Regions from separate parts of the Streptomyces sp. GLSS-08 genome, predicted to be linked through region 1. Evidence: riboswitches for the same ligand, from Rfam matches in the RefSeq annotation. Region 1 holds a riboswitch; the other holds the start of a gene.
The links. A riboswitch is a leader RNA that binds a small molecule or an ion and turns the genes downstream of it on or off. The one in region 1 is predicted to bind thiamine pyrophosphate.
Positions count from the first base shown of each region.

Region 2: linked by a shared signal. The riboswitch ahead of AC0ZLC_RS16125 (cytosine permease) and the one ahead of thiO (glycine oxidase ThiO) in region 1 are both predicted to bind thiamine pyrophosphate.

Region 1 is NZ_JBWJAQ010000028.1:32,447-48,005, reverse strand. Features, by position in the region: gene AC0ZLC_RS31705 (NAD(P)/FAD-dependent oxidoreductase) at 1-852, opposite strand, end outside; gene AC0ZLC_RS31700 (avidin-fold protein) at 885-1,235, opposite strand; TPP riboswitch at 1,287-1,399, shown strand; gene thiO (glycine oxidase ThiO) at 1,397-2,593, shown strand; gene thiS (sulfur carrier protein ThiS) at 2,590-2,790, shown strand; gene AC0ZLC_RS31685 (thiazole synthase) at 2,795-3,589, shown strand; gene pknB (Stk1 family PASTA domain-containing Ser/Thr kinase) at 3,711-5,639, shown strand; gene AC0ZLC_RS31675 (deoxyribonuclease IV) at 5,731-6,663, shown strand; gene AC0ZLC_RS31670 (DUF4396 domain-containing protein) at 6,679-7,179, shown strand; gene AC0ZLC_RS31665 (sulfite oxidase-like oxidoreductase) at 7,197-7,829, opposite strand; gene bfr (bacterioferritin) at 7,984-8,463, shown strand; gene AC0ZLC_RS31655 ((2Fe-2S)-binding protein) at 8,672-8,923, opposite strand; gene AC0ZLC_RS31650 (class II 3-deoxy-7-phosphoheptulonate synthase) at 9,086-10,438, opposite strand; gene AC0ZLC_RS31645 (glycoside hydrolase domain-containing protein) at 10,586-11,749, opposite strand; gene AC0ZLC_RS31640 (trp operon leader peptide) at 11,912-11,968, shown strand; gene AC0ZLC_RS31635 (anthranilate synthase family protein) at 12,082-13,992, shown strand; gene AC0ZLC_RS31630 (6-phosphofructokinase) at 14,089-15,117, opposite strand; gene AC0ZLC_RS31625 (response regulator) at 15,272-15,559, opposite strand, start outside.
Region 2 is NZ_JBWJAQ010000008.1:44,129-59,687, forward strand. Features, by position in the region: gene cobF (precorrin-6A synthase (deacetylating)) at 1-617, opposite strand, end outside; gene AC0ZLC_RS16070 (DUF309 domain-containing protein) at 760-1,287, opposite strand; tRNA gene AC0ZLC_RS16075 (tRNA-Pro) at 1,403-1,476, shown strand; gene AC0ZLC_RS16080 (cellulase family glycosylhydrolase) at 1,786-2,313, opposite strand; gene AC0ZLC_RS16085 (chitosanase) at 2,477-3,304, opposite strand; partial or broken gene AC0ZLC_RS16090 (amino acid permease) at 3,467-3,835, shown strand; gene AC0ZLC_RS16095 (ABC transporter ATP-binding protein) at 4,165-5,979, shown strand; gene AC0ZLC_RS16100 (pyruvate carboxylase) at 6,116-9,490, shown strand; gene AC0ZLC_RS16105 (DUF2235 domain-containing protein) at 9,517-10,572, opposite strand; gene AC0ZLC_RS16110 (caspase family protein) at 10,721-11,890, shown strand; gene AC0ZLC_RS16115 (hypothetical protein) at 11,887-13,167, shown strand; gene AC0ZLC_RS16120 (ComEC/Rec2 family competence protein) at 13,164-14,204, shown strand; TPP riboswitch at 14,248-14,342, shown strand; partial or broken gene AC0ZLC_RS16125 (cytosine permease) at 14,332-14,583, shown strand; gene thiD (bifunctional hydroxymethylpyrimidine kinase/phosphomethylpyrimidine kinase) at 14,631-15,458, shown strand.

The DNA.
Region 1 (15,559 bases):
CGAGGGGAAGGAGGCGCAGTCGCCGACCGCGTAGACGTCGGACGCGGAGGTGCGCAGGTGCGCGTCGGCCACGATCTCGCCGTGGGCGCCGAGCTCGATGCCTGAGCCGGTGAGCCAGCCGGTCGCGGGGCGGGCCCCGATACCGACGACGACCGCGCCCGCGGGCACCCGGGAGCCGTCGTCGAGGACGACGGCGCCGGGCTCGACGCGCTCCACGCGCGCGTGCGTGCGCAGCGCGGCTCCGCTGTCGGCGTACCAGGCCGCCATGGGCGCGGCCACTTCGGGAGGCAGCGCCCCGGCCAGCGGACGGTCGGCGGCCTCGACGACGGTCACCGTGCAGCCGGCCTCGCGCGCCGCGGTGGCGAACTCGGCACCGATCCAGCCCGCGCCGACGACCACGATGTCGTGCTGCTCGGCGAGGACCGGGCGCAGCAGCTCGGCGTCGTCCAGGGTGCGCAGCAGATGGACTCCGGGGACGCCCTCCGTGCCGGGCAGCCGGATCGGTTCCGCTCCGGTCGCGAGGACCAGGACGTCGTACGGCACGGGACCTTCGGCGGTGTCCAGCTCGTGGTCCGCGGGGCGCACCCCGAGCACCTCGCAGCCGAGGCGCAGTCCGATGCCGAGCGCCTCGAAGTCGACGTCGAAGGCGGAGCCCTCGGCCTTGCCGAGCAGCACCGCCTTGGACAGCGGCGGCCTGTCGTACGGCTGGTGCGGCTCCGCGCCGATCAGCGTCACCGTGCCGGCGAAGCCCTGTTCGCGCAGGGCGACGGCGGTCTGCACCCCGGCCATGCCCGCGCCCACGACGACGACCTGCCGCGCCGTGCGTTCCTCAGCCCGCGTCTGCTCGCTCACCTGATCACCATAGACACCTGACGGTCCATCAGTCATCGGGTGCGCGGGGTGATCTCCTCCACCGCGCTCGTCCCGCTGCCCTCCTGCGACTCCCACTGCCAGCTCTCCTCAAGCCGTACCCGTCCGTCGGCCAGCTCGACGACCGAGGACACGCAGTGCCCGGAAGAGGTCGTTCCGTCGTGCTTCAGCTGCACGTACCGGAAGTCGAGGCGGTCACCCTCACGCCTACCCACGAGATGACCTCGTACGACATCCCCGCCCGAGTACTCGGCCCAGATCTCCCCGTTCCGCTCGTGGTAGGTGAACCGGGTGCGGGTGCCGACCTGGCCCGGCGCCTGGTCGGCGACCGGGGCGAGGACGAGGCCGTCGAGCGAGCGGGTCATGCGGGGAACTCCTCTACTGGGGTCCGGGGTGACGGGCTAGGCTGGCCAACGTAGAGCACACGCGGGAGCCCGGACGCACCGGGCTGAGAGGGAGGCTGGGCGGCCTCCGACCGTACGAACCTGATCCGGGTCATGCCGGCGAAGGGAGGGGCTGGACGCCCATGTCGCGTATGTCGCACGCCGCGCCCACCGCACCGGGGTCCGCGGACATCCCGGACGTCCTCGTCGTGGGCGGTGGCATCATCGGGCTGGTGACCGCCTGGCGGGCCGCACAACGGGGACTCAGCACCGCGGTCGTCGACCCCGAGCCGGGCGGCGGAGCCGCGCAGGTGGCCGCAGGCATGCTGGCCGCCGTCACCGAACTGCACTACGGCGAGCAGACCCTGCTGGGCCTCAACCTGGCCTCCGCGCGCCGCTATCCGGACTTCGTGGCCGAGCTGACCGAGGTGACCGGCCTCGACCCCGGTTACCGCAGGTGCGGCACGCTCGCCGTCGCGCTGGACGCCGACGACCGCGCGCACCTGCGCGAACTGCACGCCCTGCAGCAGCGGTCCGGCCTGGACTCGGAGTGGCTCAGCGGTCGCGACTGCCGCCGTCTGGAGCCGATGCTCGCCCCGGGTGTGCGCGGCGGGCTGCGGGTGGACGGGGACCACCAGGTCGACCCGCGCCGGCTCGCCGCCGCCCTGGTCGCGGCCTGCGAGCGGGCCGGAGTGGTCCTCCACCGCACCTGGGCCGAATGCCTGACCGTCGTACGGGGCCGGGCCGCAGGCGTGCTCACCCGCGACGGCACCGCCCTCGGGGCCGGCCAGGTGGTCCTCGCCGCGGGCAGCCTCAGCGGACGGCTGGCGGGCGTCCCCGACGACCTGCTGCCGCCGGTGCGCCCCGTGAAGGGGCAGGTGCTGCGGCTGACCGTGCCGAAGCTGTACGCGCCGTTCCTGAGCCGGACCGTGCGCGCCGTCGTGCGCGGCAGCCACGTCTACCTGGTGCCCCGCGAGAGCGGCGAGCTGGTCGTGGGCGCCACCAGCGAGGAGCTGGGCTGGGACACCACGGTCACCGCGGGCGGGGTGTACGAGCTGCTGCGCGACGCGCACGAACTGGTCCCCGGGATCACCGAGCTGCCGCTGACCGAGACGCGCGCCGGACTGCGCCCCGGCTCGCCGGACAACGCGCCGCTGCTCGGCCCGACCGGGCTCGACGGCCTGTTGCTGGCCACCGGCCACTACCGCAACGGCGTGCTGCTCACCCCGGTCACCGGCGACGCCATGGCGCACGTCCTCACCACCGGTGAACTCCCGGACGAGGCACGCCCCTTCACACCCGAACGCTTCAGCACGGCCCGCACGGAGCAGCCCGCATGAACATCCACGTCAACGGGGAGCGGCGGCACGTCGCTCCGGGCACGGCGCTCGACGCGCTCGTCGCGACCCTCACCGCGGCCCCCTCCGGGGTCGCCGCCGCCCTGAACGAGACCGTCGTCCCGCGCACCCGGTGGGCCGCGACGGCCCTCGCCGAGGGAGACCGCGTCGAAGTCCTCACCGCCGTCCAAGGAGGCTGACCCCATGGCCGACGACCCCTTCGTCCTCGGTGGTACGTCCTACTCGTCCCGCCTGATCATGGGCACCGGCGGCGCCCCCAGCCCGGACGTGCTGGAGCGCTCGCTGGCGGCCTCCGGCACGGAACTGACGACGGTCGCGATGCGCCGGGTGAACCCACAGGCGCACGGCTCGGTGCTGTCCGTGCTCGACCGGCTCGGCATCCGCGTCCTGCCGAACACGGCGGGCTGCTTCACCGCGGGCGAGGCCGTCCTGACCGCCCGGCTGGCCCGCGAGGCCCTCGGCACCGACCTGGTCAAGCTGGAGGTCATCGCCGACGAGCGCACCCTGCTGCCGGACCCGATCGAGCTGCTGGACGCCGCCGAGACGCTGGTCGACGACGGCTTCACCGTGCTGCCCTACACGAACGACGACCCCGTGCTGGCGCGCAGACTGGAGGACGTCGGCTGCGCCGCGATCATGCCGCTGGGCTCGCCCATCGGCTCCGGCCTCGGGATCCGCAACCCGCACAACTTCCAGCTGATCGTGGAGCACGCGCGCGTGCCGGTCATCCTGGACGCGGGAGCCGGTACGGCCTCGGACGCCGCGCTCGCCATGGAGCTGGGGTGCGCCGGTGTGATGCTCGCCTCGGCCGTGACCCGGGCCCAGGAGCCGGTGCTGATGGCCGACGCCATGCGGCACGCGGTCGAGGCGGGGCGGCTGGCCTACCGGGCGGGCCGCATCCCGCGCAGGCACTTCGCCGAGGCGTCCTCCCCGGTTCAGGGGCGTGCGCGGCTGGATCCCGAGCGCCCCGCCTTCTGACGCGAGCGCCGTCCACGAGCGCGTCCGCGAGGCCGCACAACAGTCACAGGTCTGCTGCATTCCGCCCCCGGAACGGGCGGAGCGGGTGGGCGGGACGGCGGCGGCTCGTAGACTCACCTGCGTGGATACGACCCTTCAGGACCCGCTTGTCGGGCAGGTGCTCGACGGCCGCTACCGCGTCGACGCGCGGATCGCGGTCGGCGGGATGGCCACGGTCTACCGTGCCCTGGACACCCGCCTGGACCGCGTGCTCGCGCTCAAGGTGATGCACCCCACGCTGGCCGCCGACGGCTCCTTCGTCGAGCGGTTCATCCGGGAGGCCAAGTCCGTGGCCCGGCTCGCCCACCCGAACGTGGTGCAGGTCTTCGACCAGGGGACGGACGGGTCGTACGTCTACCTGGCCATGGAGTACGTCGCCGGGTGCACCCTGCGTGACGTGCTGCGCGAGCGCGGGGCGCTGCAGCCGCGGGCCGCGCTCGACATCCTGGAGCCGGTGCTCGCCGCACTCGGCGCCGCACACCGCGCGGGGTTCGTGCACCGCGACATGAAGCCGGAGAACGTCCTCATAGGGGACGACGGCCGGGTCAAGGTGGCGGACTTTGGTCTCGTCCGGGCCGTGGACACGGTGACGAGCACCACGGGGTCCGTCCTCGGCACCGTCTCCTATCTGGCCCCCGAGCAGATGGAGCACGGCACGGCCGACCCCCGCGTCGACGTGTACGCGTGCGGCGTCGTGTTCTACGAGATGCTCACCGGCGAGAAGCCGCACTCCGGCGACTCCCCCGCCCAGGTGCTCTACCGGCACCTGAACGCGGACGTGCCGCCGCCGTCGGCCGCCGTGCCGGGGCTGCCGCCGGCCCTCGACGACCTGGTCGCCTCGGCTGCCGCCCGCGACCCCGAGGCGCGCCCGTACGACGCGGTGGCGATGCTCGCGCAGGTGCTGGAGGCGCGGGGCGGGCTGAGCCCCGAGCAGCTGGACGCCGTACCGCCGAAGGCCGTGACCGCGGACCACGACAACGCCGAGGACCGGACGAGCGTGATCCCGCGCTCACTGTCCGGGCAGCGGCCGCTGCCAGTGAACGAGGACGACGCCGCACTGAACCGGACGAGCCGCTTCGAGAGTCCGCCGCTCCCGCCGCGGCGGCGCGGGACGCGGCCGAGGCGCGGCCTGTTCGCGATCGTCGCGGCCGTGCTGCTGGTGCTCGGCGTCGGTGCGGGCGTCTGGTACATCAACTCCGGCCAGTTCACCAAGGTCCCGCCCGTGCTGGAGAAGACCGAGGCGCAGGCGCGGGACCGGCTCGAAGCGGCCGGCCTGGACGTCGAGAAGGTCGAGCGCGACTTCAGCGACACCGTCAAGCGCGGCAGGGTCAGCGGGATCGACCCGGGGGTGGGCGAGCGGATCCGGGAGAACGACTCGGTGACGCTGACCATCTCCAAGGGGCCCGAGCTCGTGAAGGTGCCCGATCTGGAGGGCGAGACGCTGAGCGGCGCCAGGGACCGGCTGAAGTCGGCGGGCCTGGCGGCCGGCATGGTGACGCGGGACTTCAGCGACGAGGTCGCCAAGGGGGCCGTGATCGGTACGGACCCGGCCACCGGCACCGAGCGGCACGCCGGGTCGGCCATCGCGATCACGGTGAGCAAGGGCAGGGCGGTGGACGTGCCCGACGTCACGGGTTCGTCGGTCGAGGACGCGACCGAGGAGCTCAAGGACGCGGGCCTGAAGGTCAAGGTCGCCGCCGGGCGGGTCACGTCGTCGGAGTTCGACAAGGACGAGGTCGTCGAGCAGAAGCCGAAGGGGGACGGCGGACGGCGGCTCGCCGAGGGCGACACGGTGACGCTGACGCTCTCCAAGGGCCCCGAGATGGTCGAGGTCCCGGACGTCGTGGGCGACAGCGTGGAGAAGGCGACGCAGCGGCTCGAGGACGCCGGGTTCGAGGTCGACAAGGACCGGGGGCTCCTCGGGCTCTTCGGGGACACCGTCGAGAACCAGTCGGTGGACGGCGGGGACAAGGCCCCCAAGGGGTCGACGATCACGATCGAGATCCGCTGAGCGAACCCGGCCGCTCCCCGGGGGCGGGCCGGTCGGGCCCCGGGGACATGCGGGGCCTGAGCACACGGGAGCGCGTGACACCCTGAAGGGCGTGACAAGCAAGCAGCTCCGCAACCCCGTCGGCGGCCATGTCCCGGTGGCGGGCGGCCTCTCCACCGTCGGCCTGGCCCATGCGCGCGAGGTGGGCGCCGAAGCCGTCCAGGTCTTCGTCGCCAACCCGCGCGGCTGGGCGACCCCGGCCGGCAACCCGAAGCAGGACGAGGCGTTCCGCGCGGCCTGCGCCGCCGAGTCGGTCCCGGCGTACGTCCACGCCCCGTATCTGATCAACTTCGGCTCGCACACGGAGGCGACCGCCGAGCGGTCGGTGCTGTCGCTGCGCCACTCCCTGCGCCGGGCCCGGGAGATCGGCGCGCTCGGCGTGGTCGTGCACACCGGGAGCGCCACCGGCGGACGGGAGCGGGCCACGGCCCTCGCGCAGGTACGGGAGCGGATGCTGCCGCTGCTCGACGAGCTGACCCACGACGACGACCCGTACCTGCTGCTGGAGTCGACGGCCGGCCAGGGTGCCTCGCTCTGCTCCCGCACCTGGGACTTCGCGCCCTACTTCGAGGCGCTCGACGCCCATCCGCGGCTGGGCGTCTGCCTCGACACCTGCCACATCTTCGCGGCGGGCCACGACCTGACCGGGCCGGACGGGATGCACCAGACCCTCGACCTGCTGGTCTCCACCGTCGGCGCCGGCCGGCTGCGGCTGATCCACGCCAACGACTCCATGGACGTGGTCGGCGCCCACAAGGACCGCCACGCGAACATCGGCTCCGGTCACATAGGGGAGGACCCGTTCCGTGCGCTGATGACCCACCCGGCCACCGCGGGCGTCCCCCTCGTCATCGAGACCCCCGGCGGCAGGGAGGGGCACGCGGCGGACATCGAGCGGCTGAAGAAACTCCGCGACGACGGACCTCGTCGAGGAATACCCCAGGGGGGTATACGGTTCCTGTCAGGTGCGGGAACCGATAACTGACGCTGGGGGCTTCTCATGCAGCACGACGCGCACACCGGACACGCTCACCACGACCACGACCACACCGACGCCCACGCCCCGGTCACCTGGGCGACGGCCGCCCGGGCCACCCTCCACTGCCTGACCGGCTGCGCCATCGGCGAGGTGCTCGGCATGGTGGTCGGGACCGCGCTCGGCTGGGGCAACGTGCCCACGATGGTCCTGGCCATCATCCTGGCCTTCTTCTTCGGATACGCGCTCACGCTGCGCGGGATCCTCGGGGCGGGTGTCGCCGTCAGGACCGCGTTGCGGGTCGCACTGGCCGCGGACACGCTGTCCATCGCGGTGATGGAGCTGATCGACAACACCGTGATCGCCCTGTGGCCGGGCGCCATGGAGGCGCACCTCGACGACCTGCTGTTCTGGGGCGCCCTGGCGATCTCGCTCGCGGTCGCCTTCGTGGTGACGACACCGGTGAACCGGTGGATGATCGGCCGCGGCAAGGGCCACGCGGTGGTGCACCGGTACCACCACTGACGCCCGCATCGGGAGGGTCAGATCTCGGGGCCGTCCCCGGGCTCCTCCTGGTAGGAGTACCGCTGCTCGCGCCAGGGGTCGCCGACGTTGTGATAGCCGCGCTCCTCCCAGAAGCCGCGGCGGTCGGCCGTCATGTACTCCACGCCGCGGACCCACTTGGGGCCCTTCCAGGCGTACAGGTGCGGGACGACCAGGCGGAGCGGGAAGCCGTGCTCCGCGGTGAGCAGTTCGCCGTCCTTGTGGGTGGCGAAGATCGTGCGCTCGGACGCGAAGTCGTCGAGCCGCAGGTTCGAGCTGAAGCCGTACTCGGCCCAGACCATCACGTGGGTGACGGAGGGAGCCGGCGGGGCGATCCGCAGGATCGTGCGCGCGGGGATGCCGCCCCATTCGGCCCCGACCATGCTGAACTTCGTCACGCAGTGCAGGTCGGCCACGACGGTGGCGTACGGCAGGGCCGTGAACTCCTCGTGGGTCCAGCAGCGCTTCTCCTGGTCGGCGGTGGCACCGAAGACCCGGAACTCCCAGCGCTCGGGGCGGAACTTGGGCACCGGGCCGTAGTGCGTGACCGGCCAGCCGCGCTGAAGTCGCTGCCCCGGGGGGAGGTCCGGCTGTGCCGCTTCTCCAGATTCACGCTCCACCGGCTGACCCATGACTCCATCCTGACAGACCTGGGACGGTGCACATGACCAGGCCTGTCCTGATTCGGGCAACTCATACTAAGCGTGCACTTACTGGACGGCCCCGGGTGCCGGTGCGAGGATGCGGCGCAACCTGCCCACTTCCCGCCTGGAAGGAGCCTCTGCGATGCAGGGCGACCCCGAGGTCCTCGAATTCCTCAACGAGCAGCTGACCGCCGAGCTCACCGCGATCAACCAGTACTTCCTGCACGCGAAGATGCAGGAGAACTTCGGCTGGACGAAGCTCGCGAAGTACACGCGGCACGAGTCGTTCGACGAGATGAAGCACGCCGAGCTGCTCACCGACCGGATCCTCTTCCTTGACGGCCTGCCGAACTACCAGCGGCTCTTCCACGTCCGGGTGGGACAGACGGTCACCGAGATGTTCCAGGCGGACCGGCAGGTGGAGGTCGAGGCGATCGACCGCCTCAGGCGCGGGATCGAGGTGATGCGCGCGAAGGGCGACATCACCTCCGCGAACATCTTCGAGTCGATCCTCGCGGACGAGGAGCACCACATCGACTACCTGGACACCCAGCTGGAACTGGTGGAGAAACTCGGCGAGGCGCTCTACATCGCGCAGCTGATCGAGCAGCCGGAGGGCTGAGCCGCCGCGGGAGGCGGGAGGGCCAGGGCCTGTCGTTTGGATCAGGCCGGCTGTGACCGACGGTTCGTCCTGATCGACCCGAGCGGGGTCTGGCGCGTGCAGCTGCAAGGCGGAGGAGGGAGTCGACGCGGAGCGTCGGCGACCGACGACAACGCCGCAGATGTGCGCGCCAGACCCCGCGACGTCGGCCTGATCCAAACGACAGGCCCTAGGCGGCCTCGTCCAGCGCGGCGGACTCCATGGCGCCGGCGAGGACCGGCCGGCCCCGGTCCATGAGCTCGGGGCGCGGGGTCGCGCCGCGGCCGAGCAGGGCCTGGATGCGGCGTACGCACGAACCGCAGTCCGTGCCGGCCTTGCAGGCCGAGGCGATCTGGCGGGGGGTGCAGGCACCGGCCTGCGCGTGCTGCTTCACCTGCGCCTCGGTGACACCGAAGCAGTTGCAGACGAACACGCGGCTCACCTCCCGACGGGATCCATGGGTCATGCCGTCCCGACTGATCGGTGAGGCAAACCTAACCTTACCCATAGCCCGAGGCCCCGCAAAAGTGGGAAGGGGCGCGGATCGTGTGTGATCCGCGCCCCATTTCACGCCGCCGTAACAGGCGGAACCCCTGCTGATCTGCTACTGGTCCCGGTACATCTCGGAGACCAGGAAGGCCAGGTCGAGGGACTGGCTGCGGTTCAGGCGGGGATCGCAGGCCGTCTCGTAGCGCTGGTGCAGGTCGTCGACGAAGATCTCGTCGCCGCCGCCCACGCACTCGGTGACGTCGTCACCGGTGAGCTCGACGTGGATACCGCCCGGGTGGGTGCCGAGCGCCTTGTGGACCTCGAAGAAGCCCTTCACCTCGTCGAGCACGTCGTCGAAGCGCCGGGTCTTGTGACCGGAGGCCGCCTCGTAGGTGTTGCCGTGCATCGGGTCGGTGATCCAGGCGACGGCCGCGCCGGAGGCGGTGACCTTCTCGACCAGCTCGGGCAGCTTGTCGCGGACCTTGTCCGCGCCCATGCGCACGATGAAGGTGAGACGGCCGGGCTCGCGGTCCGGGTCGAGGCGCTCGATGTACTGGAGCGCCTCCTCGGCCGTCGTCGTCGGGCCGAGCTTGATGCCGATCGGGTTGCGGATCCTCGAGGCGAACTCGATGTGCGCGCCGTCCAGCTGACGGGTGCGCTCGCCGATCCAGACCATGTGGGCCGAGACGTCGTACAGCCGGCCCGTGCGCGAGTCCACGCGGGTCAGCGCCGACTCGTAGTCGAGCAGCAGCGCCTCGTGGGAGGCGTAGAACTCGACCGTCTTGAACTCCTCCGGGTCCGCCCCGCAGGCGTGCATGAAGTTCAGCGCCTGGTCGATCTCCCGGGCGAGCTGCTCGTAGCGCTGGCCGGACGGGGACGACTTCACGAAGTCCTGGTTCCAGGCGTGCACCTGGCGCAGGTCGGCGTAACCGCCGGTGGTGAAGGCGCGCACCAGGTTCAGCGTGGAGGCGGAGGCGTTGTACATCCGCTTCAGGCGCTCGGGGTCCGGGATGCGGGCGGCCTCGGTGAAGTCGAAGCCGTTCACGGAGTCGCCCCGGTAGGTGGGGAGCGTCACACCGTCGCGGGTCTCGGTCGGCTTGGAGCGCGGCTTGGAGTACTGCCCGGCGATACGGCCGATCTTCACGACCGGCACCGAGGCGGCGTACGTGAGCACGGCGCCCATCTGGAGCAGTGTCTTCAGCTTGTTGCGGATCTGGTCGGCGGACACCGCGTCGAAGGCCTCGGCGCAGTCGCCGCCCTGGAGAAGGAACGCCTCTCCCTTGGCGACGGACGCCAACCGGGCGCGCAGCTGGTCGCACTCGCCCGCGAAGACGAGCGGCGGATACGACTCGAGGTCCGCGATCACATCGCGCAGAGCCTCGGCATCGGGGTACTCGGGCTGCTGCGCCGCGGGAAGGTCTCGCCAGGTGTTGCCAGCGCTCGCGCTGGACTTAGCGTTCACGGTCACCTCCCCAACATTACGGGGTCGTGTCGGGCGTCCGGCCACCTGCTCATCAAGTGAGACGGCGGGCGCTCGGACGGTGCCCTGCCGCGGACGGCCGCACGCGGCCGTCGGCGGGCCCGCCGTGGCGGACCCGCCCGGGTGGCCGCGGGCTCAGGGGCCCACGTCGAGCTGGTTGCGGTCGATGCCGATCTTCACCCCGCCGTGGGTCTCGGACCGGTCGCCCGCGTACTGGTGGATGCGCTGGTGGTCCGCCCACAGGTTCGCCGGGATCGACGGGTCGGAGGTGGTGGCGGAGTCGTTCCAGCGCGCGAAGTGGATCACGTCGGGGAGGGTGGTGCCGTCCGCGTTCGCGACGAGGTCCGGGACGAGGGAGGTGGCGCTGCCGTACGCCCCGGAGCGGTAGCCCAGCTCGTGCAGGCGCACGGTGTAGGCCTCCAAGTACGCGAGGACGCGCTGGGTCACCGTCCCGCCGCGCGTGTAGTGCTCCAGGTCGTTGTAGATCACCGTTCCCCCGCCGAACCCGAGTGCCTCCGCCTGCCGGGCCGCGTCGTCGGCCGCCGCCGTGCCCTGCGGCACCGGGTCCGTGATGGCCGCGCAGCCGCTCCCGCAGCTGCCGCCGTCGGACGTGGGCTGCCGGCCGACGTAGAGCGGGAAGAAGCGCCAGCCGTTGGTGTACTGCGTCCGTACCCAGCTCGCGGTGAGCTCGGGCTGGGCGCAGGCGCGGTTGATCCCGCCGAGGTAGACGCCGACGGCGCCGTAGCCGGACGTGTCCTTCCAGGCGTCCATGGCCGACTGGCTCGGCGCGGTGCAGGCGTCGAAACCCTTCCCCCGGAAGGACGTCGCGTCGGTGGGGAGGGCGGCCGGCGCCCCGGTGAGCGTCTCGGCCCGTGCGGAGGCGACGGGCAGACCGGCGCTGCGCAGGATCTCCTGGATCCGCGCGCGGTCCTGTCCGTAGGCGGCGGTGACGGCGATGCGGTCCGCGGTGGCGCGGTACGTGCCGGCCGTGCGGTTCTCGGTGACCTCGGTCCGGGTGTCCGCGGCGGGCTGCACCAGCAGCGCTTCCGTGCGCCCCGCCGGGTCGGCGGAGCAGTTCTGCCGGTCGCCCGGTGTGCCGAGGTACACCACGTGCCGGTCGAAGCGGACACAGGCGTCCGGGTCCTTCTCCAGGTCCACGACCCGCCAGGAGGCGGGGACGGTGAACACATGGCCTCGGTAGCTGACGTCGACGGTGTCGCCGGAGGTGCGCGGCGACGCGGGGGCGGTGTCGAGCGGGCCGGCGGCGAGGGCCGTGGCCGCGGCGAGCACGGTGAGCACGCGGGCACGGCCGCGCCGGAACTGGGGTGAACGCAGTGGATGGATGGCTCTCTCCTCGGTCGGGCTTCCTGGCCATCCATGGCCGCGCGGAGCGGTTCGTGAACCCCTCACCGGTCCGGTTCACGCTGTTGCCGGGCCGGGCTGTCGGGTAAGGTGCGGCGCATGTTCGCGCATTCGACCCAGAACTGGTGGTGGACCGCTCATCCGGCGGCCCACTGACTGCGCGTACGTACGACTTCGCGAAGGCCGCCCGAGGGGCGGCCTTCGGTGTTTTCCGGCCCGGCCGTTCCTCTCCGCAGAGCCCGCCCTCCCCGAGAGAAGGAACAGGATCGATGAACCTGCCCGACCTGCTCGACGACCCACGCCCCTTCGTCCTGCTGCGCCGGCGCACCCCCGGCCACGACCACGACACGGTGGAGCTGCTGCTCGGCCCGGTGCGCGTGGTCGACCGGCTGGCCGACATCCCCGTGGGCGAGCGCCCCTCCCTGGCCCTGGTGCCCTTCCGGCAGATCCGCGAGCGCGGCTTCGACGTGCGTGACGACGGGACGCCGCTCGCGGTGCTGACCGCCGAGGAGACGTACCGGATCCCGCTGGAACAGGCGCTCGCGCAGCTCCCGTCGCACGACGTGCGCGTCCAGGACGGGGGCTTCGACGTCAGCGACGAGGAGTACGCCCGCATCGTCGGCCGGGTGCTGGACGAGGAGATCGGGCGGGGCGAGGGAGCGAACTTCGTCATCCGCCGCACGTACGAGGGCGGGATCCCGGGGTTCGACCGGGCCGACGCCCTCGCCCTCTTCCGGCGGCTGCTGGTCGGCGAGCGGGGCGCCTACTGGACGTACGTCGTGCACACCGGGGACCGGACCCTGGTCGGGGCCAGCCCCGAGGTGCACGTCCGGATGTCCGGCGGGACCGTCGTGATGAACCCGATCAGCGGGACCTACCGCTATCCGGCGCAGGGGCCGACGCCCGAGGGCCTGCTGGACTTCCTGGCCGACGGCAAGGAGATCGAGGAGCTCTCGATGGTCGTCGACGAGGAGCTCAAGATGATGTGCACCGTCGGCGACCGGGGCGGTGTGGTGATCGGGCCGCGGCTGAAGGAGATGGCCCATCTCGCGCACACCGAGTACGAGCTGCGGGGCCGGAGCTCGCTGGACGTGCGCGAGATCCTGCGGGAGACCATGTTCGCGGCGACCGTCACCGGGTCGCCGGTGCAGAACGCGTGCCGGGTGATCGAGCGGCACGAGGTGGGCGGGCGTGGCTACTACGCCGGGGCGCTGGCCCTCGTCGGCCGGGACGCGGGCGGGACGCAGACCCTCGACTCCCCCATCCTCATCCGGACCGCCGACATCGACGCGGACGGGCGGCTGCGCGTGCCGGTGGGCGCCACGCTGGTCCGCGGCTCGGATCCCGCGGGCGAGGTCGCCGAGACGCACGCGAAGGCCGCCGGGGTGCTCGCCGCGCTGGGCGTGCGTCCCGGCAGGCGGCCGGCCGAGGGCGTACGGCCGCGGCTGGCCGACGATCCGCGGGTGCGCGCCGCGCTCGACGGGCGGCGGGCCGCGCTCGCGCCGTTCTGGCTGCGGATGCGGGAGCGGACCGCCGACCTGACCGGCCACGCGCTGGTCGTGGACGGCGAGGACACCTTCACGGCGATGCTGGCGCACCTGCTGCGGTCCTCCGGTCTCGAGGTGAGCGTGCGGCGGTACGACGAACCTGGGCTGCGGGAGGCGGTCCTGAGCCACGCGGGCCCGGTGGTCCTCGGCCCCGGCCCCGGCGACCCCTCGGACCGGACCGACCCCAAGATGCGGTTCCTGCGCTCACTGACCGCCGAGGTGCTTGGCCGGCACCGGCACGGGGTGCTGGGCGTGTGCCTCGGCCATGAGCTGATCGCCGCCGAACTGGGCCTGGAGATCGTCCGGAAGGACGTGCCGTACCAGGGCGCGCAGACGGACGTCGACCTGTTCGGGCGCACCGAGACCGTCGGCTTCTACAACAGCTTCGTGGCGCGCTGCGACGACGAGGCCAGCGCCGCGCTCCTCGCCCGGGGGATCGAGGTCGGCCGCGGCGGCACCGGGGAGGTGCACGCCCTGCGCGGTCCCGGGTTCGCGGGGGTGCAGTTCCACCCGGAGTCGGTGCTGACGCTGCGCGGTACGGACGTCGTCCGGGAGCTGCTGGCTCGGCTGGGCTCGGGTGGGCGTCGGACTGGACGCCGGAGGACAGGATCTCCACGGTGCCTCCCGGGCTGAGGTGGTCACCGCCGCATACGGGGCGGTGACCACCGGGGCGCCGAACGGCCGGGGTCCGCGAGGGCATCGGTGTGCCCCGGCCGACGAGGGCCGGGATCAGCCGAAGAAGACGCCGGCCTCCTCGTACAGCTTCGGGTCGACGGTCTTCAGCCTGGCCGTCGCCTCCGAGATCGGGACGCGGACGATGTCCGTGCCGCGCAGGGCGACCATCGTGCCGAAGTCGCCGTCGCGGACCGCCTCGATGGCGTGCAGTCCGAACCGGGTGGCGAGCCAGCGGTCGAACGCGCTCGGGGTGCCGCCGCGCTGGACGTGCCCGAGGACCGTGGTCCTCGCCTCGTTGCCGGTGCGCCGCTCGATCTCCTTGGCCAGCCATTCGCCGACCCCGGACAACCGGACGTGCCCGAAGGAGTCGAGCGTGCCGTCCTTGAGGACCATGTCGCCGTCCTTGGGCATGGCCCCCTCGGCGACGACCACAATCGGGGCGTACGAGGCCTTGAAGCGTGAGGTCACCCAGGCGCAGACCTGGTCGACGTCGAAGCGCTGCTCGGGGATCAGGATCACGTTCGCGCCGCCGGCGAGGCCCGAGTGGAGGGCGATCCAGCCCGCGTGCCGCCCCATCACCTCGCAGACGAGGACGCGCATGTGGGACTCGGCGGTGGTGTGCAGCCGGTCGATGGCCTCGGTGGCGATGCCGACGGCGGTGTCGAAGCCGAAGGTGTAGTCGGTGGCGGAGAGGTCGTTGTCGATGGTCTTCGGGACGCCGATGGTGCTGATGCCGTACTCGTCGTTGAGTCGCCCGGCCACCCCGAGGGTGTCCTCGCCGCCGATGACGACGAGCGCTCCGACCTCCTGCTTGGCGAGGTTCTCCCTGATCCGGCGGATACCGTCCTCCCGCTTGAGAGGGTTGGTGCGCGAGGAGCCGAGGATGGTGCCGCCGCGGGGCAGGATGCCGCGCACGGCCGGGATGTCGAGCCGCACGGAGCGGTTCTCCAGGGGACCTCGCCAGCCGTCCCGGAAGCCGACGAAGTCGTAGCCGTACTCCTGCACGCCCTTGCGGACGATGGCCCGGATGACGGCGTTGAGCCCGGGGCAGTCGCCGCCTCCGGTCAGTACTCCGACCCGCATGGAAAGTCCCTTCGCCGGGGATGCCTGACAGGACTCACGCTAGTAGTGATCCAGGTCACTTCGGCATGGGGCGGATGGTCAATTCCGGTGCAATGTCCGGGAGTTGATCACGCACTTCACTCGAAGGTGGGGTTTCGGCGCTCCCGGCAGCGCGTCAGGCGTCGTCGAGGCCCCGCTCTATGGCGTAGCGCACCAGCTCCACCCGGTTGTGCAGCTGGAGCTTGCCCAGGGTGTTCTGCACGTGGTTCTGCACCGTGCGGTGCGAGATGACCAGGCGCTCGGCGATCTGCTTGTAGCTCAGTCCCTTGGCGACCAGGCGCAGGACCTCGGTCTCCCGGTCGGTGAGCTGCGGGGCCCTGGGCTCGTCCCCGGCGGCGGGTGCGGGCTCGGAGGCGAGCCTGCGGTACTCGCCGAGGACCAGGCCCGCGAGACCGGGGGTGAA
Region 2 (15,559 bases), on a different contig from region 1:
TAGATGTCGATGTCCTGGTCGGCGTACTGCCGGAAGGTCTGGTGCGCGTCGAGCATCACCACGACGTCGTCCACGTCCTCGGGGAAACCCTCTGCCAGCCGGCGCCCCGTGGTGATCTGGACGGGCCGCGCGACGCGGTTGAGGCCCGTGCGGTGTCTGGCGACGAGGGCCGAGACGCTGCTGATGCCGGGCACCACGTCGTAAGTGAACGCCACCGCGCCCCGGCCGAGGATCTCCTCCAGGATGCCGAGCGTGCTGTCGTACAGCGCGGGATCGCCCCACACCAGGAAGGCGCCGCTCTCGTCCTCGCCCAGCTCCTCGGCGATCAGCCGCTCGTAGATCTCCGCGCGGGCGCTGCGCCAGTCCCCGACGGCGGGGGAGTACGCCGCACCCCCGGCGGCCCGGTCCCGGTCCGGATCGCGCGCCTCGACCAGCCGGTACGCCCCCTGCGGCACGTGCGCGTCGAGGATGTCCCGGCGCAGCCCGACGAGGTCGGACTTCACCTCGCCCTTGTCCAGGATGAAGAACACGTCCGTGCTCCTCAGCGCCCTGACCGCCTGCAGGGTCAGCTGCTCGGGGTCGCCCGCCCCAATACCGATGACATGTATCTTTCGCACGCACCGAGTCTGCCGCACGCCGCGGGCGCCCGGCGCACCGCGTCCGCGGAGCGGTCCCCGGCGCCGCGCGGACCGCCACCACCGATCCGGACGGTGATCCCCGCACCGCCGGACCCGGGATCCCCGCACCGTCGGCCTCGGTCTACCGGGTCCCGGCCCCGGTCAGCCGGGGCGCCCGCTCCCCGGCGTCGACCGCCGTCCCGGACCGCTCCACGCCGCCCGCCAACTCCCGCGCCCAGTCGGCGAGTTCCGCCAGGGCCATGCCGTACGGCCGGGGCCGGTCCGTCTCGGCGGCCCACTGCTCGACGGCCCCGGCGCCACGCCGCAGCAGCCGGGCGCCGCCCGTCGTGTTGCCCCGGGCCGCGTGGGTGAGACCCACCGCGAGCTGGGCCAGCCCGCGCCACAGCCCGCGCTCCTCCTCGGGGCCCGACTTCCAGGCGTCCTCGAAGACCTCGTGCGCGTGGAACGGCCTGCCCGCGTCCAGCAGCGCCTGCGCCTGCGCGACCGTCTCCGCCGGAGTGCGCACGACCCCTTCCGGCTGCCGCTCCACCCCGTCCGCGCCGTACGGCAGGGGGCGGCCCAGCCCGTCCCGCGGCCGGGCGTTGCGTGCCCGTCCCTCCGTGTCGCGGTCGCGTCCGTCGTTCGTCCGGCCCTCAGAAGTCCCGGTCATCCTCCGATTGTCCCGCCCGGGGCGCGGCGCCGCCCCGGCGCCCCCTTCGGACCCGCCGCCGACGTGCGGTAAAGTTCTGTACGCGCCGTTCCGCGGTTCACCTCGGAAGGCGCACCGGGACGTGGCGCAGCTTGGTAGCGCACTTGACTGGGGGTCAAGGGGTCGCAGGTTCAAATCCTGTCGTCCCGACTTTTCGAAGTCGCAGGTCAGGGGCCGCTTCAGAGCAATCTGAAGCGGCCCCTCGATCATTTCTGGGGACCAGTTGGGGACCGGCGCGCTTGGCCGCGTCAGTTTCGTGGGTGTCCCCGTGCACGCTCCACGGTTCCCCCACGGGCACGCAGCGCTACCTGCACCCCGACGTGCCCAAGATCACCGCCGCCGGCGCCGCTCTCTGGCACACGACCGGCCCCCGCGCCCGCTCGTGGTTCCGGTGAGCGGACGCGGGGTCCGAGGGAGCGCCCGGTGGGGCCCGGGTGGGGCACGGGCGGATCGCGTCCCTCAGGCGGTGGGGAAGTCGTCGGCGGTGCGGATGCGGTCGCGGATCCAGACCCCGGCCGGCTTGAGCGAAGTGGTGCCGGTCCACAAGCCGTTGCGGTCGCAGGTGCCCGTCTTGAAGACCGCTCCGGTGCGGTTGTCGTCGGAGAAGTTCCAGTTGGTCCAGCTGATCTTCTTGGCCGCCATCAGGTCGAGGTACTTCTGCGACATGCTGAAGTCGTTGCTGCCCTCGCCCGCGTAGTTCTGGGTGCCGAACCCGGTGACGAACACGGGGATCCGGTCGGCGGCGCGGGACAGGGTGCCGAGGTACTCCTCGCGGTGCGACGCGTTCGGCGAAGTAGCCGCCCGCCGCTTCGAAGGAGGCGCGGAGGACGCCCAACGCTGCGTCGAGTGGGTGGGCCGCGTCCCTGCCGTCGAGGACGAGGGCCTCTGTGGCTGGGCGTGGCACCGCGGGGGCCGCGGCCTACGTGTCGGTGCGTGCGCTGGGCGAGCAGACCGTCCCGGTGGCGTACGGGCTGGCGGGCGCGGCAGCTACGACGGCGGGCGGCCGGGCGGAAAGCCGGGGCGCAAAGCCCCGCCGGGAGCGCGGCAGGCGGCCGGACCGGGGGCGGGGGTGTGGGGGGTGGGCGGCGGCCCGGAGCGGGGAGGAGGAAGGTCACCCCGGGCCGCCGCCGCGCGGTACGGACGGCGCCGATCAGCCGATGTGGAAGGAGTCCCCGTAAACCTTCCAGTCCAGCGGGGTGTTGAGGTTGAGGTTGCCCTTGTTGAGCCACACCCGCTGCGCCGTGTCCACGCGGCTGGTGTCGCTGTGCGCCTCTTCCTGCTTCATCGCCCAGACGCGGGCGTCGAGGAAGGCGTTGAGCCAGGTGGTCTCGTTGCCACCCTGGGACGGGGGCTTGGCCTTGGAGAGGGCGCGCTTGCGGATGTTGCGGAAGCTGGTGGAGTCGTCGCCGTCACCGTGCATGACGATCGCGTCGTAGTAGGTGAACTGGCCGAGCGTGCCCACCCCGTCGGCCTTGCCCTGCTTGACGGCGGGGTTGAAGTAGACGCGGTCGCGCTCGTGGTCCTGGGCCTTCTTGAAGGCGGAGTCATTCGCTGCCCTGGCCCAGTCACTGGTGAAGTTGGGGTCGAGGTCCTCGTGCGAGTCGGTGCCGTTGACCCTGCGCAGGGCGGGGAGGTACCTGGCGAGGACGTTGTCCGGCTTGACGCTCGTGTAGTACTCGACGAGGTCGAGCATGTCGCCGGTGCCGGAACAGAAGCCGATGATCCCGGCCGTGTAGCCGCGCTCGTCGCCTATGTCCTCGATGTACTTGTACTGCGCCTTCCAGTTCAGCGAGGAGTTCTCCGCGCTGGAGACGATCTGCATGGCGATGTCCTTCTTCACCGGATCGTCGAGCCCGACGGCAGCGGCCGCCGAGGCGCTCACGGCGGCCTGGTCCGCGCTGGTGGCGGCGGTCGCGTGGGCGGTGACGGGTGCGGCGATCAGGGCAGCGCCGAGCAGGGCGCCGACGGCCAGTCGCATGCGGTGGGGGGTGAACACGGTGCCTCCATAAGGAAGTTGATGCTCGGGCGACTTGTTAGGAAACTTTACTACCAGACGTCGCGCCGACTCAATACCCCGCAACCGGCCGAGATGGTTCCGCGTGGCGCCCGCTGCGGCGGGCGCGGGTCCCGAGGAAAGCGCTTCCTCATCGGCCGCCATACCGACCTGATCACCCTGATCCAGCTGCTCACCACCGTGATGGTCCTGGTCCAGGCCCTCGCGCAGATCCTGGCGCTGACCGTGCTCCGCAAGCGCCAGCCGACGCTGAGGCGGCCGTACCGGATGTGGCTGTACCCGCTGCCGAGCGCGGTCGCACTGGTCGGCTGGCTGGTCATCTACGGCTACGCCGACACCAACTCCCCCGGTCGACACCCCGTCGAGTGGTCGCCGGCCTGGCTGGCGCTTGGCTGCGTGGCCTTCGTCGCGTGGGCCCGCTTCGAGAAGGCCTGGCCGTTCGGGCCGCGGGAGATCAGCGAGGAGTACCTGGAGGAGCGGCCCGCCTCCGTGTGACCCCGTAGGACCACGAAGGGCGGCGGTCCCGGGGTGTCAGTGCCCCGGGCCCGCCGCCCTCCTGTGCGCGTCGGCCTCGTGCGAGCGCGGCGGCGCAGTCGGGGAAGGCCCTGCCCCACCTCCGTGAGTGGCGTGAAACCGTGCGCGGCGGGCCGCCGACCGCGAAAACGCTTGGACCGCGCCCGCGGCGTCGCGACACACTGCGGTTCCCGGACCGCCCGGACGTGCGTGTCGGAGCCGGCGCGAGGCGCGTGACCGTCGTCGTCACCCCTCGCGTCGCCGGCCGGACGACCCCGGAGCGGTCGCCGTACGACGACACGGGGGGTGGGATGGGACCGGTCATGTCGCGTGGGACTCCGCCCGGAAAAGGGGCGGTGTCCCTCGCACTTCGTTTCTACGGACGGGAGTTGGTCCGGCTGCGGTGGCTGGCGGTGCCCGCCGTGCTGCTGCCGGCGCTGGGCAACATCGGCCTCAACTACCTCGCCCCGCTCGTCGTCGCCAAGCTCGTCGGCCGCATCGCCGGGGACGCCGGAGTGGGCCTCGGCCAGACCCTGCCCTACGTACTCGGCTTCGCCGGCGTGCTGCTGCTCGCGGAGCTGCTGTGGCGCGTCGGCCTGCACTGCCTGAACCGTGTCGACGCCCTCGGCATCGAGCACCTGTACGTCATCGGCATGGACGAGCTGTTCGCCAAGGACGCCGCGTTCTTCCACGACAACTTCGCGGGGTCGCTGACGAAGCGGGTCCTGAGCTTCGCCTCCCGCTTCGAGGAGGGCGTCGACACCCTGACGTTCTCGGTCGTGGGCAGCCTCGTACCGCTGATCTTCGGGTCGGTGGTGCTGTGGCACTACGAACCACTGCTCGTGGTCGGGCTCCTGGTGATGATCGCGCTGACGGCGCTGTGCGTGGCGCCCCTCATCCGGCGCCGCCAGGCACTCGTCGGCCGGCGCGAGGAGGCGATCGCCCGGGTGTCCGGACACGTCGCCGACAGCCTGATGAACATGGACACGGTCCGGGCCTTCGCCGCCGAGGAGGGCGAGGCCGCCGAGCACCGCTCCCGCGTCGCGGAGTCACGACGGCTCACGCTGCGGTCGTGGGACTACGGCAACCTGCGCATCGACACGCTGGTCGCGCCGATGTCCGTCCTGACGAACGCGCTCGGCCTGCTGCTCGCGGTCGCCCTCGGCGGCGGCAGGCTCGGCGTCGAAGCGGTCGTGGTCGCCTTCATGTACTACACCAACGCGACACGGATCATGTTCGAGTTCAACCAGATCTACCGCCGTCTGGAGAGCTCGATGACGGAGGCCGCGCAGTTCACCGAGCTGCTGCTGACACCGCCGACCGTGCTCGACCCGCCGTCCCCGCAGCCGCTGCTGTCCCGGGCCGCCGACGTCCGCTTCGAGCACGTCACCTTCGCCCACTCCGGCGCGCGGCCGCTCTTCGAGGGCCTCGACCTGGCCGTGCCCAGCGGGGCGAAGGTCGGTCTCGTCGGCCGGTCCGGCGGCGGCAAGACCACGCTCACCCGGCTGCTGCTGCGGATGACGGACATCGACGGCGGACGGATCCTGATCGGCGGCCAGGACATCAGCGCGCTGCGCCAGGCCGACCTGCGCAGCCTGATCGCCTACGTCCCCCAGGACCCGGCGATGTTCCACCGCACCCTGCGCGCCAACATCGCCTTCGCCCGGCCGGACGCCACCGACGCCGAGATCCGCCGCGCGGCCGAGGCGGCGCACGTCACGGAGTTCGCCGACGCGCTGCCGGAGGGCTTCGACACCATGGTCGGCGAGCGCGGCGTGAAACTGTCCGGCGGCCAGCGCCAGCGGGTCGCCCTCGCCCGGGCGATCCTGCGCGACGCGCCGGTCCTGCTCCTCGACGAGGCCACCAGCGCCCTGGACTCCGAGAGCGAGCTCCTCGTGCAGGAGGCGCTGTGGCGGCTCATGGAAGGGCGGACGGCGCTCGTCGTCGCGCACCGGCTGAGCACGGTCGCCGGCATGGACCGGCTCGTCGTCCTGGACCGCGGCCGGATCGTCGAACAGGGCACCCACCAGGAACTGCTCGCCCGCGCCGGCACCTACGCGAAGCTGTGGCAGCACCAGTCCGGCGGCTTCCTCGACGACAGCCCCGCGCGGGCCCGGCTGCCCTGACCGCGAGGACCCCGGCGGGGCGAGAAGCCGCCGGAGTGGCCTGCTTCACAGCGGGGGAGTGGGCCGCCTCACATGGCGCGGAACGGGCGGGGCCGACACCATGGTGCGCGTCACCGGCAGGCTGAAGGGATCCCGCATGTTCCGCAAGGTGCTGGTCGCCAACCGAGGTGAGATCGCGATCCGCGCGTTCCGTGCCGGCTATGAGCTGGGCGCGCGGACCGTGGCCGTCTTCCCGCACGAGGACCGCAACTCACTGCACCGGTTGAAGGCCGACGAGGCCTACGAGATCGGTGAGCCCGGGCACCCGGTGCGGGCGTATCTCTCCGTCGAGGAGATCGTCCGCGCGGCCCGCAGGGCGGGAGCGGACGCGGTCTATCCGGGCTACGGGTTCCTCTCGGAGAACCCCGACCTGGCCCGCGCCTGCGAGGCGGCCGGCATCACCTTCGTGGGGCCCGGCACCGAGACGCTCGAACTGACCGGGAACAAGGCGCGCGCGGTGGCCGCCGCCCGCGCGGCCGGCGTGCCGGTACTCGGGTCCTCGGCCCCCTCCACCGACGTGGACGAACTCGTCCGGGCCGCCGAGGACGTCGGGTTCCCGGTGTTCGTCAAGGCGGTCGCCGGCGGCGGCGGGCGCGGCATGCGCCGCGTCGAGGACCCCGCCCAGCTCCGCGAGTCCATCGAGGCCGCGTCGCGCGAGGCCGCCTCCGCGTTCGGCGACCCGACGGTCTTCCTGGAGAGGGCCGTCATCGAGCCCCGGCACATCGAGGTGCAGATCCTCGCCGACGGGCAGGGCAACGTCATCCACCTGTTCGAGCGCGACTGTTCGGTGCAGCGCCGCCACCAGAAGGTGATCGAGCTGGCCCCCGCGCCGAACCTCGACCCGGCGCTGCGCGAGCGGATCTGCGCCGACGCCGTGCGGTTCGCCCGGGAGATCGGCTACCGCAACGCCGGCACCGTGGAGTTCCTCCTCGACCGCGACGGCAACCACGTCTTCATCGAGATGAACCCGCGCATCCAGGTCGAGCACACGGTGACCGAGGAGGTCACCGACGTCGACCTCGTGCAGGCCCAGCTGCGCATCGCCTCCGGTGAGACCCTGGCCGACCTCGGCCTCTCCCAGGAGACCGTCACCCTGCACGGCGCCGCCCTCCAGTGCCGTATCACCACCGAGGACCCGGCCAACGGCTTCCGCCCGGACACCGGCCGGATCAGCGCCTACCGCTCGCCGGGCGGTTCCGGGATCCGGCTGGACGGCGGCACCACCCACGCCGGTACGGAGATCAGCGCCCACTTCGACTCGATGCTGGTCAAGCTCACCTGCCGGGGCCGGGACTTCGACACCGCGATCGGCCGGGCCCGGCGTGCCGTCGCCGAGTTCCGCATCCGCGGCGTGGCCACGAACATCCCGTTCCTCCAGGCCGTGCTCGACGACCCGGACTTCCGGGGCGGCCGGGTCACGACCTCGTTCATCGAACAGCGCCCGCACCTGCTCACGGCACGCCACTCCGCCGACCGCGGCACGAAACTGCTCACCTATCTCGCCGACGTCACGGTGAACAAGCCGCACGGTGAACGGCCCGAGCTGGTCGACCCCACCACCAAGATCCCGGCCGTGCCGGCCGGGGAACCGCCCGCCGGCTCCCGGCAGCGGCTCGTCGAGCTGGGCCCCGACGGCTTCGCCCGGTGGCTGCGCGCGTCACCGGCCATCGGCGTCACCGACACCACGTTCCGCGACGCCCACCAGTCACTGCTCGCCACCCGCGTCCGCACCAAGGACATGCTCGCCATCGCCCCCGTGGTGGCCAGGACCCTGCCCGAACTGCTGTCCCTGGAGTGCTGGGGCGGCGCCACCTACGACGTCGCCCTCCGCTTCCTCGCCGAGGATCCCTGGGAACGCCTGGCCGCACTGCGCGAGGCGGTGCCGAACATCTGCCTGCAGATGCTGCTGCGCGGCCGCAACACGGTGGGCTACACGCCGTACCCGACCGAGGTGACCGACGCCTTCGTGCAGGAGGCGGCGGCCACCGGCATCGACATCTTCCGGATCTTCGACGCGCTGAACGACGTCGGACAGATGCGGCCCGCCATCGACGCCGTACGGGAGACCGGAACGGCCGTCGCCGAGGTCGCCCTGTGCTACACCTCCGACCTGTCCGACCCGTCCGAGCGGCTGTACACCCTGGACTACTACCTCCGCCTGGCCGAGCAGATCGTCGAGGCGGGCGCCCATGTCCTCGCCGTCAAGGACATGGCTGGCCTGCTGCGCGCCCCGGCCGCCGCCACACTCGTATCGGCGCTGCGCCGCGAGTTCGACCTGCCGGTGCACATCCACACCCACGACACCGCGGGCGGCCAGCTCGCCACCTACCTGGCCGCGATCCAGGCCGGAGCGGACGCGGTCGACGGAGCGGTGGCGTCCATGGCCGGGACCACCTCCCAGCCGTCGCTGTCGGGCATCGTCGCGGCGACCGACTACTCCGAGCGGCCGACCGGGCTGAGCCTGCGGGCCGTGGGCGACCTGGAGCCGTACTGGGAGAGCGTCCGCAGGATCTACGCGCCCTTCGAGGCGGGCCTCGCCTCGCCGACGGGGCGGGTCTACCACCACGAGATCCCCGGCGGGCAGCTGTCCAACCTGCGCACGCAGGCCGTCGCGCTGGGCCTCGGCGACCGCTTCGAGGAGATCGAGGCGATGTACGCCGCCGCCGACCGGATCCTCGGCCACCTGGTGAAGGTCACCCCCTCGTCGAAGGTGGTCGGCGACCTCGCCCTCCACCTGGTCGGCGCCGGCGTCGACCCGGAGGACTTCGAGGCCCGCCCGGACCGGTTCGACATCCCGGACTCCGTCATCGGCTTCCTCCGCGGCGAGCTGGGCAATCCGCCCGGCGGGTGGCCCGAGCCGTTCCGCACCCGGGCGCTGGAGGGCCGCGCCGCGCCGAAGCCCCGGGAGGAGCTGACCGCGGACGACCGCGACGGTCTGGTGAAGGACCGGCGGGCGACGCTCAACCGGCTGCTGTTCCCCGGGCCGACCCGCGAGTTCGAGACGCACCGGCAGACCTACGGCGACACCAGCGTGCTCGACAGCAAGGACTTCTTCTACGGGCTGCGTCCGGGCAAGGAGTACGCGGTCGACCTCGAACCGGGCGTCCGGCTGCTCATCGAGCTGGAGGCCGTGGGCGAGGCCGACGAACGAGGCATGCGCACCGTGATGTCGGCGTTGAACGGCCAGCTGAGGCCGATCCAGGTGCGCGACGCCGCCGTCTCCTCCGACATCCCGGCCACGGAGAAGGCCGACCGTGCCGACTCCGGCCACGTCGCCGCGCCGTTCGCGGGAGTGGTGACGCTCGCCGTCACCGAGGGGGACGAGATCGAGGCCGGTGCCACGGTGGCCACCATCGAGGCGATGAAGATGGAGGCCGCGGTCACCGCCTCCAGGAGCGGCACGGTGTCGCGGCTGGCCATCAACCGCATCCAGCAGGTGGAGGGCGGCGACCTGCTCGTGGAGATCGCCTGACGTTCCGGTGGCCGGCGTGTCGCCGATCACGGCGCCGTGCGCGCGGTGAGCCAGTCCGGGTCGGACCAGACCGCGGTCACCGGCACCCGGCCCGCGTAGCCCGGGTCCGTCTCCAGCCGCGTCCGGACGCTCGCGTGCACGTGGGCGTCCGGGGGCAGCCGGCGGCGGCGGTAGGTGAGCAGTGACCAGACCCAGCCCATCCGGTGCACGGTGCCGAGGGCGTCCTCCGGCACGAGGGCCACCTCGCGGGCGTAGGCTCCTGGCTTCAGCCGCAGACCCGCCTCGAGGGCGCCGTCCACGACCCACTTGAGGGCGACACTGGGGAGCCGGGGGTCGTCGTCGAAGGTGCCGCCCACGTCGGAGTGCACCCCGGCGAACCACACCTGCTCGACCGAGGCGGACCGCTTTCCCTCTCCGGGGGTGACGAGGTACTCGCGGTAGGGCCGGCGCTTCTCGTCGATGGACATGGCGTGCCGGACGCGGCGGACTCCCGGGGCCTGCCGCGTGTACGGCCACCGCACGTTCCACCGCAGCACGCCTGCGGCCTTCACGGAGTCCCAGATGCCCAGGTACTCGACGGGGATGCCGACGCGGCCGTCGACTGCGTTGCTGAAGGCGCCCGCGAAGCGGTGCAGTTGGGCCCAGTCCTGCGAGGACCAGTCCTTGTTCTTCGCGTACACGGACACGGCGTAGGGGACGAGGTTCTCCATGCCGGGCCGCATCAGCCCGACGGCCTTCAGCATGCCCGTGAGCGCACGGGCGGTGTAGGCACCCCGGCTGAAGCCGAACACGTAGATACGGTCACCGGGTTCGTAGTGCCTCATCAGATACGTGTACGCCTCGGCCAGGTTGTCCCTCATTCCGGATCCGATGGCCAGGCCGAGCAGTTTCGACAGGCGGCGGCCCGCCGGTGTCCAGGCGCCCGCCGCGGAGAAGGTGCCGACGCCCGGGTCGTAGTACGCGATCTGCCGGGCGGGAACGGCCAGGTCCAGCATCTCGTAGAGCCGGACGACGTTGGTGTTCCCTTTCGCCTTCAACTGGTTGCCCGTGCCGTCCAGACAGACGACGAGATTCTTGGCCATGTCGGGCCTCGCGTTCCCTGAGGGCGACGGTCGACGGTGAGCGGAGCCACCCGCGTGGGTATACCGGGACACATCTGACGTACAGGAATATAGTAAGAGAAATGCTGCCTTCGGGCATGCTCTGGTGTGGTGGGTTTCCGGAGGGTCCATGGCCGGTTCAGTAGTCCACCTCGACGCGGATGCCGAGTCCCCGCGCACCCACGCCCTGGTCATCGGCGTCGGCAAGTACCCCCACCTCGCCGGTGGCGAGGCCCCGGTCGCGGACTCCGACGGCATGCGGCAGCTCAGCTCGCCCCCGCTCTCCGCCCGTGCCCTCGCGAGCTGGCTCCTCTCCGAATACCGCGACCGGGGACGCCCTCTCGGCAGCCTGTCCCTGCTGCTGAGCGAGGACCGGCCGACCCCCTTCGTGAACCCTCGCACCGGCGAGGCCCACGACATCGACGTCGCGACCATCGACAACATCCTCGCCGCGGTCACCCGGTGGTACGACCGGGGCGACAGCCACGTCGACAACCGCCTCGTCTTCTACTTCTGCGGACACGGCGTCTCACAGGGTGACGACATGGCACTGCTGGCCGCCGACATCTTCGCCGACCAGCACAACCCGCTGAACTGCGCCCTCGACTTCGCCGGGCTGATGAACGGCCTCAAGCGGTGCAGGGCCGCCCAGCAGGTGTTCTTCGTCGACGCCTGCCGGTCCAACTCCGATGTCCTGATCGAGAGTTCGGGCGCGCGGTTCGCCGGGCGCCTGCCGCTGGGCGCGGGGACCCGTCCGCTCGACCTCCCCCGGCGGTTCCACATCCCCTACTACGCCACCCTGTCCGGAGACCGGTCGCACGCCCGGCCCGGCCGGGTCAGCCTCTTCACCGAGGCGCTGCTGAAAAGCCTCGCGGGTGCGGCGAGCGACGATCCCGAGGGCGAGTGGCGCGTCAACACCTCCCATCTGCTCGAGGCCATCGACCACTTCATGCACCAGCCGCAGTTCGCCGGGGCGGTCGCGGGCGTGCAGGTCCCCTCGGTCGGCGAACTGCCCGTCTTCGTCCTGCACGAACTGCCCGGCCCGCCAGTCGTTCCGGTGTACGTGAGCTGCGCGCCCGCCCAGGACAACGCCACGGCGGAGTTCGTCTGCAAGGAGGACGGCTGCGAGCGGCTGCGGCGGGCCGCGGGGGAGGGCGGCGGCGCGGACCCGGAGAGCGAGTGGGCCATAGAACTGAGCTTCGGGGACTACGACTTCGAGGCGCGGATCGGCGACGAGGTGCTGCGCAAGTCCATCACCGTACGACCGGTCTTCCGCCGGGTGCAGCTGGTGCGGTCATGAGCACCGGCCTGAGCGTGACCGTCGCACTGGACCTTCACGAGACGGACCTCCCCGACGGGGCCAAGGTCGTCGGCAACATCTACTCGGCCGACGGCGGAGCCGCACATCGCAACGTCCTCTTCCCCTGCGGCACTTCGGCGCCGCCGGCCCGCTACGAGGTCACTCCCGGGCACTACGTCGTCTCCGCCCGGCTGCCCTCGGGTGCCGTTCTGTCCAAGGACGCCGAGGTACGGGAGGGCGCGCACACCGTGGTGACGCTCTGCACCGCGGGCTCGCCCTACGAGTCCCACTCCTGGCAGTACCTGATGGGCAACATCGAGTCCTACGGCGCCTACCACGACGGTCAGGCGGTTCCCGTGCCCCGGTCCCAGGGCGCGCGGTCCGGGGTCTGGGAGTGGGACTCGATCGTCGAACCGGGCCACGCGGCCTGGGTCGGCGACCCCAAGCCGGAGGGCTGGCACTTCACGACCATGCTCCCACTGGCCGACGGGCTGGTGCGGCGGTCGGCGGTGTTCGAGCTCGCCCGGTCCTCGCCGCACTCCGTAGGGAGCCTCGACCTCGGCGACGCGGCGGCCCGGCTCTACCGGTTCGGCCCGCACGGCCCGCTGGACGAGGACGGCGGACCCACCCTGGACGAGCGCACCGGGCCGCGGCAGTTCCTCGTAGTCCACCTGGCCGGCAACGAGTACGTCGTCACCCTGCCGGCCCCCTGGGGATCCGCGCAGATCGAGGTGCTGGTCAACGAACGGCAGAGTCCCAGCGGCAGCGCCGTCTCGGTCACCGTGCGCGACAGCCGGGTGGGACCCGCCCTCGGATACATGGTCCGCGGCGCCTTCGACGCGGCGGCGACGCTCGTCCGGGACGCGGAGACCATGCTCTACGGCCGGATGACCAACCCGCTAGCGGCGGTGGCAGGCGCCTACGTCCTGGTCGGCAGCGAGCTGACGGAGGAGCCGCACCGCTGGGACCCCTGGCTCGACCGGCTGCGGCACGAGTGCGACTGGATGAGCGACGGGTCCGTGCTGTGGGCCATGCGTCACCTGCGCCGGGCCCGGAACGAGACGGAACGGGCGGCGGCACGGGACGCGCTCGTCGAGGCCTTCGAACGCGGGGTCCCGGTCTTCACGCTGGGGCTGAGCCGTCTCATCCACGGCCTCTCCGAGTTCCCGGACGACCCCGAGTGCGCCGACCGGCTCGACCGCGCCCGCCGGCTGTCGTGGCGGGTCGACATGCGGGAACCGTTCGTGGTCGTCGCCCTGCGCAGGAGGTCGCAATGATCCGGTTCACCATGCTGCCCGGCGAGGACGGCGACTGCCTGCTCCTGGAGTACGGGGACGGCACATTCGTCCGCCGCGTCCTCGTCGACGGCGGACGCGCCCGTACCTATCCGCGTATCAAGTCCACCCTCGCCGGCCTCGACGGCCTGATCGACGTCCTCGTCGTCACCCATGTCGACCAGGACCACATCCTCGGAATCCTCGCCCTGCTCGACGACCCCGACCGGACCGTCGAGTTCGCAGACGTCTGGTTCAACGGCTTCGACCACCTGCTGGACGCCGAGGGATTCGGCGCCCGGGACGGCGAGAAGCTCACCAGCGCTCTCCTGGCGCAGCGGACGCCGTGGAACGACGCCTTCGGCGGACGCGGCGTCGAGGTCGGACGCCCGCTCGCCTGGTTCGACGACGGATCCACCATGGAGGTCCTCTCTCCCGACCGCGGCCAGCTGGAGCGGCTGGCCCCGTTGTGGACCGCGGAATGCGCCAGGCACGGCCTGATTCCCGGCCGGAACCCCGAGGAGAACCCTCCGGTGCCGGGCTTCGAGCACTTCGGCACCGTGAACGTGGCGCAGCTCGCCGCGTCCCCCTTCCGGGCCGACACCTCACCGACGAACGTCACCAGCATCGGCCTGCTCTTCGAGTTCGAGGGCCGGCGCATCGTGCTCACCGGCGATGCCGCCGACGGGCGGCTGGTGGCGTCGCTGCGGCCCCGGGCCGAGGCGGAAGGCGGACGGCTGCACCTCGACGCGCTCAAGGTCGCCCACCACGGCAGCGGTCACAACCTCTCGAACGAACTCCTCGGACTGATCGACTGCGACCGCTACCTGATCTCGACCAGCGGAGCGCGGCACCAGCACCCCGACGAGAGTGCCGTCGCCCGGATCCTCGAACACGGCGGAGCCGAGAAGGAGATCGTCTTCAACTACCGCGACCGCGCCGTGCCGTGGGACGTCCCCGGCCTGCGGGAACGCTTCGGCTACACCGTGACGGCACCGGGGCACGACGCGGAGGACGGGTTCGCCGGCTTCGAACTGTGAGGGACCCGCAGGGCCCGTCCACGGCTCGGCTATCCTGACCGGCGTACCGGACACGGGGTGCCCCGCACGAGGGCTGAGATCACACCCGTCGAACCTGAACCAGTTCGCACTGGCGGAGGGATGTCTCATGTCGTTGCCGCGTGCCGGCGGCGAGGCGGCCGTCGCAGGCCCGCAGCGCGTCTTCCCCGGGCGGATGCCCGCCGCCCCCGGTGACCTGCGCGTCGAGGCGCGGGGCAGCGTGCCGGTGCCCGAAGGCGCACGCCACGGCCGGCTGTCCACGGCGTGGTCCGCGCCCAGCCCGACCATGACCGGCGTGTTCACCGGCACGGTCGGCGTCGCACTCGGCCTCGACCTCGCCACCGCGCTCACCGCCGTCGTCCGCTGACCTCGCCCCCCGCACGCCGTCCCCCGTACGGAGAACCAGGTATGACACCGCCCGTCACCCCCGCCGGACCGTCCGCCGCACCGGCCCGCGTCCTGACCGTCGCCGGATCGGACTCCGGCGGCGGCGCGGGCATCCAGGCCGACCTGAAGACGATGCTCGCGCTCGGCGCACACGGGATGAGCGTGCTCACCGCGGTCACCGCGCAGAACTCCGTCGGTGTCCAGGGCGCCTGGGAGCTTCCGGCCGAAGCGGTGCGGGCGCAGTACCGCAGTGTCGTGGACGACATCGGCGTGCAGGCGGTGAAGACCGGGATGCTCGCCTCGCCCGAACTCGTCGCCACCGTGGCCGGGTTGCTCGCGGACACCGCCGCACCCGTGGTCGTGGACCCCGTGAGCGTGTCCAAGCACGGCGACCGGCTGCTCGCGGACGAGGCGCTGGACGCCGTACGTTCCGTGCTGCTGCCGGTCGCGACGGTGGCCACGCCCAACCTGGACGAGACGGCGCAGCTCACCGGCGTCCGTGCGACGGACGAGCGAGGCATGTCCGAGGCCGCGGAGCGACTGCTGTCCTACGGGCCGCGCTGGGTCCTGGTCAAGGGCGGGCATCTGCCGGGCGAGGCCGTGGACCTGCTCACCAACGGCACGGAGGCGCACTGGCTGCGCGCCCCCCGCCACGACAACCGGCATACGCACGGCACGGGTTGCACCCTTGCCTCGGCCGTCGCCGTGGGTTTGGCGCAGGGGAGGACGGTGCCCGAGGCGGTGCGGCTCGCGAAGGACTACGTCACGGGCGCGATAGCGGCGGGGTTCCCGCTGGGCGCCGGCCTCGGCCCGGTCGACCACGGCTGGCGGCTGCGCGCGGGCCACTGAGCCGCCGACCCGGGTGATCCTCGCCGCGGCCCCGCGTCGTGTCCGTCACCGGTGTCCGCCGCCCCGGGGCGGCACGGTGAGCGGGATCCGCGGACGGGCCG